DNA from 3 places in the Rhizobium sp. CB3090 genome. Region 3 is predicted to be linked to each of the others. Evidence: predicted binding sites of a transcription regulator. Region 3 holds the regulator's gene; each other region holds the start of a gene.

Region 1 (5,762 bases), 900 kb from region 3:
CGGGCGGCAATCTGGTGCTGAAGGCGCGCGATCTTCTGCGACAGGCGGCTCATGACGCGGGTTTCGAGGCGCCACCCGTCCACATCCATCTCGAAAAGAACCTGCCCGTCGCCTCCGGTATCGGCGGCGGTTCGGCGGACGCCGCGGCGACACTGCGGGGGCTAGCGCGGCTCTGGGGGCTCGCCCTGCCCGCCGACACGGTGACGGCGATTGCGCTGAGGCTCGGAGCCGATGTGCCGATGTGCCTCGTCAGCCGGCCGCTGATCGCACGCGGCATCGGCGAGGCGATCGAGTTGCTGCCGGACTTTCCGTCCTTCGCCATGGTGCTCGGCAATCCCCTCGTCGGCGTTTCGACGCCGGAGGTGTTTCGTTCGCTCGCCCGGAAGGACAATCCGCCGCTCACGCTCTCCTTGCAGGCAAAAAGCGGGCGCATGCAATGGATCGAGACCATCAACGGATTGCGCAACGATCTGGAGCCACCGGCGCGCGCGCTCTGCACCGAGATCGCCACGCTCTCGCAGTTGATCGAAAGCCAAGGCGCGCTCACCACGCGCATGTCCGGCTCCGGCGCCACCTGCTTCGGCCTTTTCGATAATATTGAGCAGGCGACGGTGGCGGCGGTCTCGCTTCACAGCTTGAGGCCGGATTGGTATTTTCAGGCGACGGAAACGATAGCGGGAGGGACATGATGGCCGGTCCAAACGATGCACGATCCTTCATCCCCGTCGGCATCGCGGTGCTGACCGTTTCCGATACACGCACGCTGGCCGACGATAAATCCGGCGATACGCTGGTTGCCCGCATTGCGGAAGCCGGTCACAGATTGGCGGCCCGGGCCATTGTTCCGGATGACAAGGAGCGTATCCGAAGCCAGGTGGAAGTCTGGACGCGCGACGACACGATCGACGTTGTCATCACCACCGGCGGCACCGGTTTTACCGGCCGCGATGTCACGCCTGAAGCGCTGGAGCCCTTGTTCGAGAAGCGGATGGATGGTTTTTCCGAGGTGTTCCATCGTATCTCCTATGACAAGATCGGTACGGCGACGATCCAGTCGCGGGCAACCGGCGGCGTCGCCAACGCCACTTTCATCTTCGTGCTGCCGGGCTCTCCGGGCGCCTGCAAAGATGCCTGGGACGGCATTTTGAAAGCGCAGCTCGACTATCGGCATATGCCCTGCAATTTCGTGGAGATCATGCCGCGGCTCGATGAACATCTAAAGCGTGGCGCCGGCTCAAAATGAGCGCCCCCTTTGCCGGGGATATCCGGGCTTTCCCAATCCCTATGCCTTCGATCCGGGCAATGCAGGAATTGATTCCCAACTCTGGCCCGTTAGGATCACGCAGCTTCGACCCGAAACACTGGTGATCATCATCGTCCAACTGCCGCTTTCGGCGGTGAATATCTCGATGATATTCTTCGGATCAAGCTGACCGACGGCGGAAAGCTTTTCGGAATAATGTGCATTCAGAAAAGCGACCATATCGACGCGCTGTGCGCATGCGAACGTCGCCTGCGAAGCTGCTGAGCTCGGATGAAGGATTGCCATTGCCACAAGGGCCGTTCCGATGAGGCGGCAGAGCATCGTGCGTCCCATCACGCACCTCCTTTCGCCGGAAATCCGGCAGAAGAGGAGAGTTCCGCTGACCTGCTCTGCCACATACCGGCATCTTCATGGTCGGCCACTTGACGCGACACGCGATAGGTGCCGCCACATGAAAATTATGACAGCAATTCCTTTATTTTCAAATGGAATCTGAATGATCACAAAGCCAGGTCACCGCGCTGCGCGTGCGACCCAGGAAGGAATCAGTTCGCTCGACAGTTGGCGGCTTTCCTGCCCCTTGGCGAATTCGGCAAGCCGCATACCCGTTTTGGCGGCCGCAATGGCCTGTCGTTTAGAGAGGAGCAAGCCCAGCTCCAGAGGCGGCAGGCTGCGGCCGATGCGCTGCAGCAAAGGCCGGCGATAGCCGCGCGACGCGGTGAAGCGCGCCGGCACCTTGTTGAGCGAGATATATTCGGCGATCTCATCGATCCAGCCGGCCTGCGGGCGGGCGCCGGGCTCGACGAAAAGCAGCCATTCGCCGCGCGCCGAACTCAATATGTCCTTGATATCCCATTGCGAATAGAAACGACAGCCCGCAGCGTCGGCAACGTGCGAGGTGCCGTCACGCGAGCCGTTATCAAGTATGACGACGTCGCACACGAGCCCTTCGATCGCGCCCGCCACCAATGCCGCCAATGTCTGCGCCAGTTCAGATTCCTGATCCTGGCATTCAATGATTACCGTCAACATTGCCCATTTATAGAGCGCCGCACAATTTATTGCCAGCGCATATCAGTGAAATCCGGAAGGTCTAAAGTAGGGCTTGCACGGCAAGTCAAAATGCCGCTCCGATCTCCGGATGTTTCCGCCTATGCAGCCCGAAGCGACGGGTGATTGCGCATTTTGTTCTTGCATTGTTCTCATTTGTCGGATAGGAATTTAATCACCTTAGACGCGGCATGCGATGGCATGAACCGCCCCAGGAGTTACCGATGAACGAGCAGTCCCTTGCAGGGCAGGCCGCATTTGCGCCTGCCAATACGGCAGACGTTGCCAATGCTTTGATCGCCGACACCGGTCTCAGAGTAGAGATCGACCGCAGGCGCGGTCGTGGTGCCGGACTGAACCCGAGCGGCCGGTTCGAGCCGCTGAAGCGCGAGATATTCGATGATGGCTGGCAGACGCTGGAAGAACTGCCGCCCTTCAAAACCGAAGTGCAGGTGGAGAAGCCGCGCACGGCAATCACGCGCAACGATTCTCCCGATATCTCCTTCGATCGCTCTATCAATCCCTATCGCGGCTGCGAGCATGGCTGCATCTATTGTTTCGCGCGGCCGACGCATGCCTATATGGGCCTGTCGGCGGGGCTCGATTTCGAATCGAAACTATTCGCCAAACCGGACGCAGCGCGGCTTCTGGAACGAGAACTGGCAAAGCCGGGCTATAAGCCGCGCGTCATCGCCATCGGCACCAATACCGATCCTTATCAGCCGATCGAGAAGGAATGGCGCATCATGCGCCAGATTCTCGAAGTCCTGAACAAGGCGAACCATCCTGTTGCGATCGTCACCAAGTCGGCGCTCGTCATGCGCGATATCGACATCCTCAAGGAGATGGCCGCCAAGAACCTGGTTCGGGTTGGTATTTCTGTGACCACCCTTGATCGCAAACTGGCGCGCACCATGGAACCGCGCGCGGCGACGCCACAGCGGCGGCTGGAAGCGATCCGGGCGCTCAGCGAGGCCGGCATCCAGACCGCCGTCATGGTGGCGCCGATCATTCCAGCGCTCAACGACCATGAAATCGAACGTATCCTCGATGCCAGCAAGGCCGCCGGCGCTATAGAGGCGAGCTACGTCATCCTGCGCCTTCCGCTGGAGGTCAGCCCGCTCTTCCGCGATTGGCTGCTGCAGAATTATCCGGATCGCTACCGCCATGTCATGTCGCTGATCCGCTCGATGCGCGGCGGCAAGGATTATGATGCCGAGTTCGACAAACGCATGAAGGGTGCAGGCCCCTATGCCTGGCAAATCAGCCGCCGTTTCGAAATGGCGATCAAGCGGCTGGAGCTCACCCGTCGCAGTATCGCGCTGCGCGATGACCTGTTTGTGCCGCCGGATGGCAGCGGCGTGCAGCTTTCGCTGCTCTAAGCGGTTCAGCTTTTCACGGAATCTTAGAACCGCTCTCTCTTTTGTTTTTTTTGCAATTCCGGACGGAAAGCCGCTCAAGCACTTTTCCTGGAATTGCTTCACCCTTTCCCCGCGGGTTTCCCTGCCCGCCGGAAAAGTCCTCGGTTTCGCCGCCTTGATCCACCGGGGGCTTGCAGGAGATCGGGTGGTGTGCGAGCTTGCCGCATGCCACGCAGCACACCATCCGATTCTCCCATGCTTTTCGAAGAGGAGCCGATCGTTCCGACCTTCGAGTTGGAACTGATTGCCCGTCGCGCCGGGCACTGGCCGGTTGCCGGTGCCGATGAGGCGGGACGCGGGCCTCTGGCAGGTCCGGTCGTCGCGGCCGCTGTTATTCTCGACCCGGAGCGCATTCCCGAGGGATTGAATGATTCCAAGCAGCTTTCGGCCATAAGGCGCGAGGCGCTGTTTGTCGAAATCCTCGCAACCGCCACCGTCGCCATTGCTTCTTCGAGTGCGGCCCGCATCGACATCACCGATATCCGCAAGGCGAGCCTGGATGCCATGCGCCGTGCCATCTGCAGCCTTGCCGTACCGGCAAGCTATGTGCTGACGGATGGGCTGGATGTGCCTTCTGGTCTTGCCTGTCCGGGGAAAGCCGTGGTCAAAGGCGATGCCCGCTCCTTTTCCATCGCCGCGGCCTCGATCGTTGCCAAAGTGACGCGCGACCGGATGATGGCTCGCGCAGGCCTCGTCTTTCCCGCTTACGGCTTTGCCTCCCATGTCGGCTACGCTACGCCCGAGCATCGCGCCGGCATCGAGAAGCACGGCCCCTGCTCGCTGCATCGCATGAGCTTCCGGCCCCTTCGAAGAGAAGAGGCCTGACAGCCGCCTTCCCATCCTTCATTTAACAAGGCCTGCTGTAATCTCTTCCCTGTGTTCGCCGATATAGGCGACATCGCGCCGGTAGACGTGATCGTGGCCTTCTTCGATATTGCGGCGATATCGTTCCACACCATTGGCCGCCTCGCTTTCCATAAACCCGACCAGAGCATTCAGACGGTCGATGATCATGCCCGGCAATGCAGTTCGTTCTTTTGCGGGTAGGCCGTAGGCATCAAGAAAGATGCGAGTGCGGTGAATTTGTGTGTCGAGCTCGCCGAGATCTTTGATCGCGACGCCGGCGGACAGAGGCGCCCAGCGATAGATGGCGTAGGCGAGATCCCAGCAACGCGGGCCAGGATGGGCGGTCTCAAAGTCGATGATATCTGTCACCTCGTCGCGATTGAGAACAACATTATACGGCGCGAAATCGCCATGGCAGATCACCTCGAATGGTAGCCGCGGCGGCAATTGCCATGTCTGGTCCTCCAGCAATGGCCGCATGAACAGTGCAGTGCAGTCATGATAGCGCCGCAGCAGTCGCGCCGCCGACCGCAGGGCTGTCATGGACCTCATAGCCGCATTCTCATCCAGATCGCCGGTCTCGCCAGGAAGAAAGCTCACCCTCTCCCATGTCGCGTCATACCCGGCGGACAATGGCGCGTTCGTAAAGTCATGTGATTGAAGAGCAGAGAGCAGGGCGTGAACGCTTCCTGTCCAAGGACGGGTGCGCCGGTGGACGAGATCATCATGGCGAAATGGTCCTGCGCCCCCGTCCCCACTCGGCATCACCATCTCCCTCCTTAAAACGAGGCCGAAATTTAGTTTGACTCCAGAGCCGCCGTCAAATGTTGCCGCGGTTGAGTTGTAGCCTTCAAATGCAAAAAGCCCAGCCGAAGCCGGGCTTTTCCAAAGATCGATTCTTTATGCGCTCAGTTCAGCCGTGCCTTCACTTCGCCAACGGCGTTGCTGAAGAGTTCGGATTGAACGCGGCCGTCGGCCTTCTTGGCGAGCACGGATTCGGCGGCAGCGATAGCCAGATCGACAGCGGCGGAACGCACGGCCTTCATCGCATCGGCTTCCGCCTGCTTGATCTTCTGCTCGGAAAGCGCCGTACGATTGGCGACGAATTCCTCCGTCTTCTTGCGGGCTTCCGTCGTCAGCATTTCTGCTTCGCGCTCGGCTGCCGCAACGATATGGGCCGC
Region 2 (5,762 bases), 1.1 Mb from region 3:
GCTCGGATCATCGAACATCTCCACGCCGAGGGGCGCGTTGCCCCGTCCCTCACCCACTTCAACGGACAACCGGCAATCCGCGCAGCAATCGTAAACCACCGCACGCGGCAGGCGGATATCGATGCGCTGATCGACGGCGTTCTGAAACTCGATTCTCGACAGGATACGCACTCATGCTGATGACACCCGGCCTCATGGCCGACCGCGCCTTAGACGAAATCGGCGGCACCAGCCGAATTCTGGGCATGCAGAGGATCGTGTCGCTCATCTATGCTGGTGCGGATGTGACGCCGCTATGGAACGAGCTGATGCAGCGCGTCGGAGCCGACGGCAGCGATGCGGCGGCTATTTTCGACCTCGCGACAATCCTGCAGACGCTAAACCGCTCCGAAGAGGCTCAACAGGTTCTGCGGGGCGCGGTGGATCTGAGCCGCAACTTCTGCGTCGTCCATGGGAATGGACAGGGACCTCGGCTGCTCGCCTTCGTGACCCCGGGCAACTTCATGGCGAACACGCCGCTGGATTTCCTGCTGGCGGATAGCAACTGCGTTCTTTGGTTGCATTACGTGGATCCGGAAACGACCGCGCTCGCGGATTTGCCGGACCACGACGTTGCGTTCATGGCGATCGGCGAATCGACGGAAAACGCCCCTGTGCTCGAACGGATGCAGAAGCTGCTGGCCGATTTTAACGGCCCGATCATGAACGACAATCCGGAACTGATCAGCCGGCTGACGCGCGATGGTGTCAGCGGCATGCTGGCCAATGAGCCTTCCATTCTGTCGCCGAGCACGTATCGCGTGCTGCGTGAAGACCTTGTCGCCATCGGCGCGGGCACAAAGACTCTGGACGAATACGCGCCGGGGCTTTCGTTTCCGCTCGTCGTTCGTCCGATCAGCACCCATGCGGGCAACGGGATGGAACGCATCGCCGATATCTTGGAATTATCCGAATGGATTGACACACAGCCGGCTCCGGAGCTCTACGTCGCGCCCTTCATCGATTTCCGCGGACCTGACGGCCTCTACAACAAGCAACGCATCGTATTTATCGAGGGCAAGGCCTTCGCCAGCCATATGGCGCTCTCCGAACATTGGATCGTGCATTATCTCAGCGCTGGCATGGCGGAAAGCCCGGCGAAGCGCGCTGTCGAACAGGCCTGGATGGAGAATTTCGATACGGATTTCGCGATCCGCCACAAGGAGAGTTTCGAGGCTCTCTATCGTCACATAGGGCTTGATTATTTCGGCATCGATTGCGCGGAACTTCCGGATGGACGCCTGTTGGTTTTCGAACTCGACGTGGCGATGGTCGTCCACAACATGGATAGCGCCACCGTCTATCCTTACAAGCAGATTGCCATGCGCAAGTTGTTTGATGGTTTTATCGATGCCGTGCGCGGCAGGAAGACCGGTGCGGGGGCGAACGCGTCCTGAGCAAACCGTGACGCTCGTAAAAGCAACAATGCGGTAGCGCCATCTTGAAAAACAAAACCGCGCCTCTTGGGAAGGCGCGGTGAATTTGCTGTTTTCGAACTTCCGGCGCCAGGCGCCGGTTCTTCCTATTAACGGAACAGCGACAGGATGTTCTGCGAAGAAGAGTTGGCGATCGAGAGCGACTGGACAGCAAGCTGCTGCTGCGTCTGCAGAGCGGAGAGCTTGCTCGATTCCTGTTCCATGTCGGCATCGACGAGCTTGCCGACGCCCGATTCGATCGAGTCCTTCAGCGACGAAGCAAAGCTCGTCTGCAGGTCGATACGGGTCGAGATCGAGCCGAGACGCGAACCCATGCTGGTCATGGAGTTCAGGGCCGTCTGAACCATGTTCAGGGCGCTGGAGATCTGGCCGCCGGTCATGCCGGTGATGTCCAGGCTGAAGACCGAAGCGCCAACCGTGCTGTCCACGGTGCCGAGAATGCCGGACGTGGTGTCGATCGTGCCGCTGTTCGAGCCGAACAGAACGTTGCCCGTCGCACCGGTGTTGAATGCATACGACGTTGTGCTGACCGAAACGGTGCCGTTGGTACCGCGGATGAAGGAGGAAACGACCGAGGCGGAGTCGTTGGCGGCAGCCACGACCCAGTTTTCGCCGTTGAATGAGGCGGACTGAGCGACGCTCTCCAGCTGCTGCTGCAGCTGGCCGATTTCTTCCTGGACCTGACCCTTGTCGACCGAGCCTTCCATGGCGGTGACAAGCTTGGACTTGATCTGGCTGACGATGTCGAGGGCGCTCGTGACAGCGGTGGTTGCCGTGTCGACCTTGGCGGCACCGAGGCCGAGGGCGTCAGAGACGGCGCCGATAGCGCTGTCGTCGGACTTCATGGTGGTGCCGATCGACCAATAAGCGGCGTTGTCGGAAGCCTTGGAGATACGCAGGCCGGACGAAACAGCATTCTGAGTGGACTGCAAGTCGCTGTTGATGCCGCGCAGAGTCTGCAAAGCGGACATTGCAGCGTTGTTGGTAAGGATGCTCGTCATAATATTTGCCCCTTTGGCAGCAGTTAAATAAGGGACATTCCGGACCTAAAAACCGGTAACGGCACTCAGCATCATGCCTGTTAACCCAATCTGTTAAGGTTAACTCGCCGTTTCAATGGTGTTAGAAAACAGCAATATAGTTAAGAAAACCTGAACTAGGCCGGGTCCAAAAATATAAAAAAAACCGCGCCTTAGGAAGGCGCGGTTAACTTAGTGTTTAGAAATTTCGGCTGGCGTCGAGCGCCAGTCCTTCTTCTTAACGGAACAGCGAGAGGATCGACTGCGAGGAGGAGTTGGCGATCGAGAGCGACTGGATAGCCAGCTGCTGCTGCGTCTGCAGAGCGGAGAGCTTGCTCGATTCCTGTTCCATGTTGGCATCGACGAGCTTGCCAACGCCCGATTCGATCGAGTCCGACAGCGACGAAGCGAAAGACGTCTGCAGATCGATACGGCTGGAGATCGAGCCGAGCTTCGAACCCATGCTGGTCATGGAGTTCAGGGCGGTCTGAACCATGTTCAGGGCGCTGGAGATTTCGCCTCCGGTCATACCGGTGATGTCGAGGCTGAAGACAGAGAACTGGTTGCTGCCGATCGTCGTCTTGGTACCGAGGATGCCGGACGTGGTGTCGATCGAACCACTGTTCGAGCCGAACAGAACGTTGCCCGTCGCACCGGTGTCGAATGCATACGACGTGGTGCTGACCGAAACGGTGCCGTTGGTGCCGCGGATGAAGGAGGAAACGACCGAAGCGGAGTCGCCGCTTGCAGCCATGACCCAGTTTTCGCCGTTGAACGAAGCGGACTGTGCGACGCTCTTAAGCTGCTGCTGCAGCTGGCCGATTTCTTCCTGGACCTGACCCTTGTCGACCGAGCCTTCCATGGCGGTGACAAGCTTGTCCTTGATCTGGCCGACGATGTCGATCGAGCTGGTGACAGCGGTAGATGCCGTGTCGACCTTGGCGGCACCGAGGCCGAGGGCGTCGGAGACGGCGCCCATAGCGCTGTCGTCGGACTTCATCGAGGTGGCGATCGACCAATAGGCGGCGTTATCGGAAGCCTTGGAGATACGCAGGCCAGACGAAACGGCATTCTGCGTGTCTTGCAGGTTGTTGCTGATGCCGCGCAAGGTCTGCAGAGCGGCCATAGCGGAATTGTTGGTTACAATGCTGGTCATAAGTGTGTCCCCTGGAAACTGAATACGAGAAGGAGGACATACCGGACTTCAAATACCGGCGATGACGGAGCGGCTTCATGCTCCTCGGTCCCATTTCCTAGAGGACCAAACCCGTCATGTCGCAGGTAAACTCGCATGCATTACTTGCGAATTTCTTAAACGCGGAACCCCGGGGGGACGGTCGACCATAACGTAGCTAACGATACGTAAAGGGCGGCTCACCATTGCTTCGGTTTCAGGCAAGCTACGCGCGCGATTATCCCACGAATCCATGATGACGGACTTCGGCCTTTGCCGGAGACTGTCCAAAGTTCGCTCGGAGTTCTCGCTCGTGAATACGAAAAACGCCTATGTGACAGCGTCCAACCTTTATCAAAAGGGACAATATACGCGCGCGCTCGAAACACTGAACGAGCTGCTCAATACCGACACATCGCCGAAAACCTACGCCCTGCTGGCAAAGACGCTGCTGAAACTCGGCTTCAGATCGGACGCGGCGAGATCGTACGAACTGGCGGGTAGACAAAAGCCATATCGCGAAGACTATCTGCGGGAAGCTTTGCTGTTGCATTTTGCCACCGGCAACGAAGACGCGACGCTATCGGTCGGAAGCCTGATCCTGCCTCAGGCTCTCAAGGATCCCGACCTGGCCTATGCCCTTACCAGCATCTTTCTGAGCCGTCAGCAAAGGGACCTGCTGGCCGGCTTCAGGACCGTCCTCGTTGAAGGACCGGAGCTCAGGCATCGGCTGATGGCCTCAAAACTGTTGACCGATGACCTTCACGATGACGGCAACCGGCACATCGTCGCCACCCTGTTCAAGAAGCATCCGGACAATATCATTTTCCGCACGCTCCATTTGATCTTTGCCCGTGAATTGTCCGATCTCGCGACGGTGGACAAACACATGGCGCCAATCCTGACGTCGATCGCTGCGGGCAGCCTCGACTATGTCAGGCCGGACAATCCCTTCTTCCATCTGCACTGGTGCGGCGACGAAGCGATCAACAAGTTCGCCGCGCACGACACGGTACCGCTGCCGGCCGGGCACGCAGAGTCGCGACGCAAAGCGCCGCATACATGGGCGGACAAGATTCGCATCGGCTATCTCTCATCGGACTTCTGGCCCGGCCATGCGACAATGAAGCTCTTGCAGCGGACATTTGAACTGCACGATAGGAACCGGTTCGAAATTACCCTCTTCGACCATTCCTCTCTGTCATCTCAGCGCGAGGAAGAGTTCGATTATTCGAGATGGGGTACCATGGTCGATATCCGCAGCCTTTCCGATCAGGCGGCGGCAGAGGCGATCCGCGCCCGAGGGATCGACATCCTGATCGATCTCAAGGGACATACCAAGGATAGCCGCGTCCGCATCATCAACCATAAGGCGGCGCCGATTCAGACGGCATGGCTCGGCTTTCCGGGCTCTGCCGTCAACATCGATCTCGACTACATCATCGGCGACCCCTACGTCCTGCCGGATTATTCCAAGCCGCATTTCCACGAGAAGTTCTGCCGGCTGCCCGAATGCTATCAGCCGAACGACCCGATGTATCGCCCGAAGGCGCGGCCGACGACCCGCGCGCAGCATGGTCTGCCGGAAGATGCCTTCGTCTTCGCCTCGTTCAACGGCAACCGCAAGATCACCTCTCAAATAATCGATGTCTGGTGCAACATATTGAAGCGCACGGAGAACAGCGTGCTCTGGCTGCTTTGCAACGGTCCGCGCGCCGAGGCCAATCTCTGGGCTCGCCTGGAGGCGCGCGGCGTCAACCGCAAGCGCATCGTCTTCACCACCCGCATCCGCTATGAGGATCATATCGACCGCCAGCAATTGGCCGATCTCGGCCTCGATACCTTCCCGGTGAACGGCCACACGACGACCTCGGAACAGCTCTGGGGCGGTTTGCCCGTGTTGACGATGAAGGGCACGAACTTCGCCTCGCGCGTCAGCGAAAGCCTGCTTACCGCCATCGGCGTACCGGAGTTGGTGGCCGCCGATGTCCAAGCTTATGAAGATATGGCCGTGGAGCTTGCAGGGCAGCCGGAGCGCATTGCCGCACTCAAGGAAACACTGGTCGCCAATCGCTATATCAAGCCGCTCTTCGA
Region 3 (5,762 bases):
TTGCTCGTTTTCGCCTTGCGGCAGGCAGCATCAGACTCGGCATTTACCATTTGGTCGAAGAAGAGGCGGCGTATGGTCGCGCGATGCTGTTCGCGCCGGTCTATATCGGCGTCGGTGCGATCTTCTGGTTCTCCGTCGGAGCCGATCCCCCGCCGCAGGCTGTTTTTACCGCTCTCCTTATCTTCGCAGCCGCTTTTTTTCTCCAGCAGGAGGCGGGGCGAGTGCTGCGGCATTTGCTGTTTGCCGGCATGCTGGTGTTCTCGGGCATGGCTCTGGCGCAATGCGAAAGCTGGCGGGCATCGACGGTGATGCTCGACTCTGCGGTGACGACCACCATCACGGGGCGGATCGAACGTCGCGAGGCCGATGACAAAGGGCGTTGGCGCTATGTCGTTGCCCTGGAGGCAACGGAAAAACCGGCCATTCGCCGGCCGCCGGCGCAGGTCACCATTTTCGTGCGCAAGCAGCTCCAACCTTTTGAACTCGGCGATCGCATCCAGGGCAAGGCGCGGCTGACGCCGCCGGCCGGACCCGCCTTGCCCGGTCTCAACGATTTCGCCTTCAGCGCCTATTTCGATGGCACCGGCGCGAATGGCTTTGCCTATGGGACGCCGACGCTATTGTCACCAGCCGGTGATGCCGTTCAAGGGTCGATTCTCGACAAGGCGGATATCTGGCTTGCGCGTTTGCGCAGCAGCATCGGCGACAGGATCAGGACACTTCTGCCCGGCGATACCGGCGCGTTTGCGGCGTCGCTTGTCACCGACGAGAGACGGGCGATATCGGATGAGACGACGGAAGCGCTGCGGACGTCTGGTCTTGCGCATATCATCGCTATCTCCGGTCTGAACATGGCGCTCTCCGCAGGCATCTTCTATGTCGGCCTGCGCTATGCTCTCAGCCTGTTTTTCGGCGTGGCACAGGCTTGGCCAACGAAGAAGATCGCAGCCTTCGGCGCGTTGATCACGGTGACGGCCTATTATCTCATTTCCGGCTTCGGGGTATCGGCAGAGCGCGCTTTCATCATGATGGCGATCATGCTGGTCGCCGTGCTCTTCGATCGGCCATCCCTCAGCCTTCGCAATGTGGCGCTGTCAGCGATCGTCATCCTCATTCTGTCGCCGTCGCAGGCACTCGGTCCAAGTTTTCAGATGTCTTACGCGGCGACGTTGGCACTGGTGTCCGGTTATTCGCTCTGGACGAAAAGACCGCATCGGGAGAGCATTCTCTCCCGGTTCCGGCTCATGCGTCCGCTGCTCTTGGTCTCGCGCTTCTTCGGAGGCATATTGTCGACTTCCTTTATCGGCGGCGCATCGACCGCTATCTTCTCGATAGAACATTTTCACCGATTGGCGACATATGGTCTTCTCGCCAATCTGGCGGCGATGCCGGTCGTCTCCTTTATCATCATGCCATTTGGCATGGCGGCTACGATGCTGATGCCATTTGGCGTCGATGCTCCATTCTGGCAGGTCACCGGCGCGGGACTTGATGTCGTCATCGCCATTGCCAAAACGGTCGCCGCTTGGGGTGGCAATATTCCTTTTGGCCGGCTACCGGTCTGGCTGTTTCCGACGGTCATAACCGGCTTCTTGCTGATGACCTTGCTGAAAACACGATTGCGGCATGCGGGTGCGCTTGTGATCCTCGGTTCGGTCGCCGTCGTGACCCTCAGCCCCGGTGTCCCAAAACCCGATCTGATGATCTCCGAGGATGGCACGCTGGTCGCCTTGCTGCGCAATGGTGCGTTGACGACCAATCGTGAAAAACCGCCCGATTTCATCTTCGGGCAGTGGCAAAGAGCCCTGGCGATCACTGAGCAGCAACCGCCGATGATGCTTCCGCCCGACAGCCAGCTCCCTAAAATCAGCAAATCGGACAAGCATCGCCGCCTGAGTTCCGAAGAACAGAGCGCAGTTCGAAAGGCGATGGATGCTGCACTGGACGATGCCGGGCAGGGCGGCTTCGCCTGCCAGAAAGGTGCGTGGTGCGTGGCAATGCTGGAGAATGGTGAGATGCTTGTCACCATTGAAGACGCTGCCTATCTCGCTGCGGCCTGCGACACTGCCAATATTGTCGTCACTCCCGTACGGCTGCGTCTGGATCGCTGCCGCTCCGGCGCGATGCTTTTTACCGGCGCAACGCTACGCCGGACGGGAGCTATCGAAATGAACCTCAGCGCCGACAAACCAGCAATAACGACTGCGTTCGACAATCTGACGCGGCCATGGAGCCTTCATCGCGCCTATGACTGGCGAACGGGCACTTTCGGAGCGCCGATCGCACGGGTGTCACCGGTCAGTGATAGCGGCGAATGAGGCCGACAAGCTTGCCTTGCACCTTCACACGATCCGGCCCGAAGATGCGGGTCTCGTAAGCAGGGTTCGCCGCTTCAAGCGCGATCGAGGCGCCCTTGCGACGAAACCGCTTCAACGTCGCCTCCTCATCATCGACGAGAGCAACGACGATGTCGCCAGGATTGGCAGTCGTGGCATTGCGGATAATGACGGTATCGCCGTCGAAGATGCCGGCATCGATCATCGAGTCACCCTTGACCTCCAGCGCATAGTGCTCGCCGGAGCCAAGCATGTCGGCGGGAACGGTGATGTCGTGGGTATTGTTCTGGATGGCCGAGATCGGAACGCCGGCGGCGATGCGGCCCATGACAGGGACCGAGACCGAACTGTTGTTTTCCTCATTCACTGGCCTGCTGGGAGCGGGTGGCGGCACAAGCTGCGGCTTGCCAAGGCTGCCCTCGATGACGCTTGGCGAAAAGCCGCGGCGCGGCTGTAGGCTCGGGCTATAGGCCTCCGGCAGCTTGATGACCTCCAGTGCCCGGGCCCGGTTCGGGAGGCGGCGTATGAAGCCGCGCTCTTCCAAAGCTGTGATGAGACGGTGAATGCCGGACTTGGACGCAAGGTCCAGCGCATCTTTCATCTCATCGAAAGATGGCGGAACACCGGACTCCTTCATGCGCTCGTGAATGAAGAGAAGCAGTTCCTGCTGCTTGCGCGTCAACATCGTTTTGAACCTCGGGACTGAGAAGGCGTCGTGAAACAAATCCAGAACGAACACTATATGTTCCATATGTGTTCCGCAAGCCCTTAAATTTTGGTGAAGATTTTGTAAGCGCATCAAATAAACGGGAACATAACAAGTCCTGGCCGGATGGATTTTCCCGATGTCTACGCGCTAAGCGGCGGAAATATATGCGAAAACTCGCAGCGTAAAATTTCGCCGGTCGGAAGCGACCCATCCCAAAAGCAATGAAAAGCCGCGTTGTTTGCTCAATAAGCTCTTTGGAGGACGATGCTCTACGAACGATGGAGAGCAAGCTGCAGATTAGGCAAGGAAGATCGGATTTCAGAGCGGCTGAGACTGGCGCAGTCACTAGTAAATTGGACCTGATTTCAATAGGTTGATTCCTTTCTCGAACTCCTGTGCCTATGTTCGAGCAAGGTGCGATCGTTTGCGATCTGCCTCAGCATGCTGTGCCCAGCCAGAATCATTTCGAAGAGGAAGGCCACAAAAGCGCCCATGAGCGCGATGACGGCAAGGCCGAAGAACCAGAGCAGCATCTGCTCGCGGAATTGCTGGCGAATCGCTCCGCTCATGAGGCCGAGCGTCGCAAGGCATGTGCACACACCGGATGCCGTGCCGAGCAGGACAGCAATCTCGAGCGCCAATGTTCGCCGCCGCAGATAGTAGAGTTGCAGCAATCGCGTTTCATCCGGGTCCTCCGAGGTCACCCGTTCGAAAAGGCTGTTGACCCGGTCGGAGACGCGAGCGAGCCTGGCCGAGAAGACATTCAGACACCCGGCAGTGCCGGCCAGCAAAAAGACCGGCGTCAGCGCTATTTGAATAACGTGTGCGGCAGCAGACGTTAGCTGGTCGTTCAGCACGCTTGATCTCCTTCCTATCCAACGTTGTCCGCTATCAGGTTCGGGGAGTTGCTTCGCCGAGGAAGCGCCTCAGTGTGAGCGAGGGGGCCGATCTCACGCGAATGTTTCACGTCGGTGGCGCCGGCGATTGTGGCATCTGTTCAGCGGTTCTCTTTTTGTGCATCGTCAAAGCGGCGGCAGCGACGTCGGATTTCTCCTCCCCGCCCACTTGGACAGTCGGCTGAGCGAATTCGATACCGTTTTCCATGAAGGCGTCGCGGATCATGGTATAGGCTTGCCGCCGGATGTAGGTTTGCCGACCGGGAAGGACGGTGAAGGCAAAGCTCAGTTCGATACCGAAGTCGCCGATCTGTTCGACGCCCTTCATTTTCAGGGTCTCGAGGATTTGCGGCCCGATTTCCGGATCTTCCTTCAGCTGCTCTCCGATTTGCTTCGCGATCTTTTTCGCCTTGGCCACGTCGGTGTTGAAGGGAACCCGCAGCAGGAATTTGTCGATCGCCCAGTCGCGGCTCATGTTCTGAACGGCGCCCAGTTCGCCGAATGGAACCGTGAACACCGGACCGCGATGATGCCGAAGCCTGACGGAACGCAGGCTGAAGGATTCCACCGTTCCCTTGTAACTGCCGCTCTGAATGTATTCGCCAACACGGAAGGCATCGTCCATGAGGTAGAAAATGCCGCTGACGATATCCTTGACGAGCGTTTGCGAGCCGAAGCCTATCGCAACGCCGAATATTCCGGCGCCTGCAATCAGTGGTCCGATCTGCACGCCCATTTCGGACAGCACGGTAAGGACGGCGGCCGCGATGACGATGGCTGCAAGCGCGTTGCGAAAGATCGGCAGCAGGGTGCGAAGACGGCCCGCGCGCGCGGCTTCCGCCGACAGCGAGGATGCGTCGTGATCGGCAACACTCAATCTCTCGTCAATGAATGCCTTCGACAATTGCCAGCAGAGATCGGCTAAGATCAGGATGACGACGCTCTTCAGCGCACCGCGAACGGCGGCGTCGATTGCCGGATTTTCTCGAGCGAGAATGTTGGGATCATAGTGCCAGATGACTGTGATCCAGGCGACCGCGGCTGCGATGACGATCGCCCGCGCGCCGCGAACGGCCAGCACCATGCGGGCGCTGTTCTTGTTGTCGCCGGGCCATCGTCCCTTAGCGAATGCCTCTGCTGTTCGTCCAACCGCGGACAGCAGTCCCGGAAGAATAACGGCATAGACGCCAAGCCAGAAAAGGCCGAGGAAGTTGGCCACCCAGAGAAGCCAGAGGCAGATTGCGTAGACTGAATAGAGGGTGTTCATAAGCGCAAGCTGTCTGGCGGCTGTTGCATGACCTGGTCGCCGCCATACGGCTTCGAGCGCGATCAGCAACAGGAGAATGGAGAAACCGTGGGAAATGACGGTGCCGACATCTCGGTCGATGGAGAGCGGCTCGGTCAGCGATGTCGTTGCGCCGGCTATGGCCAGAACGGCGATGAAGAGACAGGCCCTACGATAGCTGAAAGGCGACAGAGCGCCTGCGTCCCTCGATAGCTTGCAGAAGGCAAACACGAGGCGAGCGGCGATGAAGGCCAGCAGATAAAACAGGACCACCACATGCAGAAGCGGCGGCCAGTCGATGGCCAGGAAAATGGCGGAGCTGACGAGGGTGAAAGTGATCCATGGCCCGAATCCCCCGATCGTATGGGCGACAAGAGGATTCTGAAATCGCGCTTTGAGGACGGCTTTTTTGAAAAACCATTCCCCAACAAGACCGACGCAGATCAATGCGGTGAGCATGACGAACGCGGGCGCAAAACCGTTCTCCCTTGCTTGCTCGCGCACCCTGCGCGTTGCGTCGGTGAGCTGCACAGTGA

What was found. The regulator LexA, encoded in region 3, represses DNA repair genes until DNA is damaged. The targets are predictions, from matches to a motif close to TGTTCNNNNTGTGTTCNG.
Region 1: QA646_RS01980 (PA0069 family radical SAM protein) is a predicted target of LexA. The motif match lies at 2,451-2,468, and genes of this name have one in related genera.
Region 2: QA646_RS01155 (glycosyl transferase) is a predicted target of LexA. The motif match lies at 3,960-3,977, and genes of this name have one in related genera.

The regions. Positions count from the first base shown of each region.
Region 1 covers NZ_CP121662.1:407,962-413,723, reverse strand. The annotation lists gene QA646_RS02000 (4-(cytidine 5'-diphospho)-2-C-methyl-D-erythritol kinase) at 1-689, shown strand, start outside; gene moaB (molybdenum cofactor biosynthesis protein B) at 689-1,243, shown strand; gene QA646_RS01990 (hypothetical protein) at 1,283-1,597, opposite strand; gene QA646_RS01985 (glycosyl transferase) at 1,778-2,296, opposite strand; gene QA646_RS01980 (PA0069 family radical SAM protein) at 2,539-3,696, shown strand; gene QA646_RS01975 (ribonuclease HII) at 3,901-4,560, shown strand; gene QA646_RS01970 (phosphotransferase) at 4,579-5,346, opposite strand; gene QA646_RS01965 (F0F1 ATP synthase subunit B) at 5,490-5,762, opposite strand, start outside.
Region 2 covers NZ_CP121662.1:231,934-237,695, reverse strand. The annotation lists gene QA646_RS01175 (pyridoxal-dependent decarboxylase) at 1-180, shown strand, start outside; gene QA646_RS01170 (tetratricopeptide repeat-containing protein) at 174-1,436, shown strand; gene QA646_RS01165 (flagellin) at 1,565-2,476, opposite strand; gene QA646_RS01160 (flagellin) at 2,733-3,650, opposite strand; gene QA646_RS01155 (glycosyl transferase) at 3,982-5,762, shown strand, end outside.
Region 3 covers NZ_CP121662.1:1,309,227-1,314,988, forward strand. The annotation lists gene QA646_RS06420 (ComEC/Rec2 family competence protein) at 1-2,318, shown strand, start outside; gene lexA (transcriptional repressor LexA) at 2,299-3,021, opposite strand; gene QA646_RS06430 (DUF2721 domain-containing protein) at 3,411-3,902, opposite strand; gene QA646_RS06435 (mechanosensitive ion channel domain-containing protein) at 4,009-5,762, opposite strand, start outside.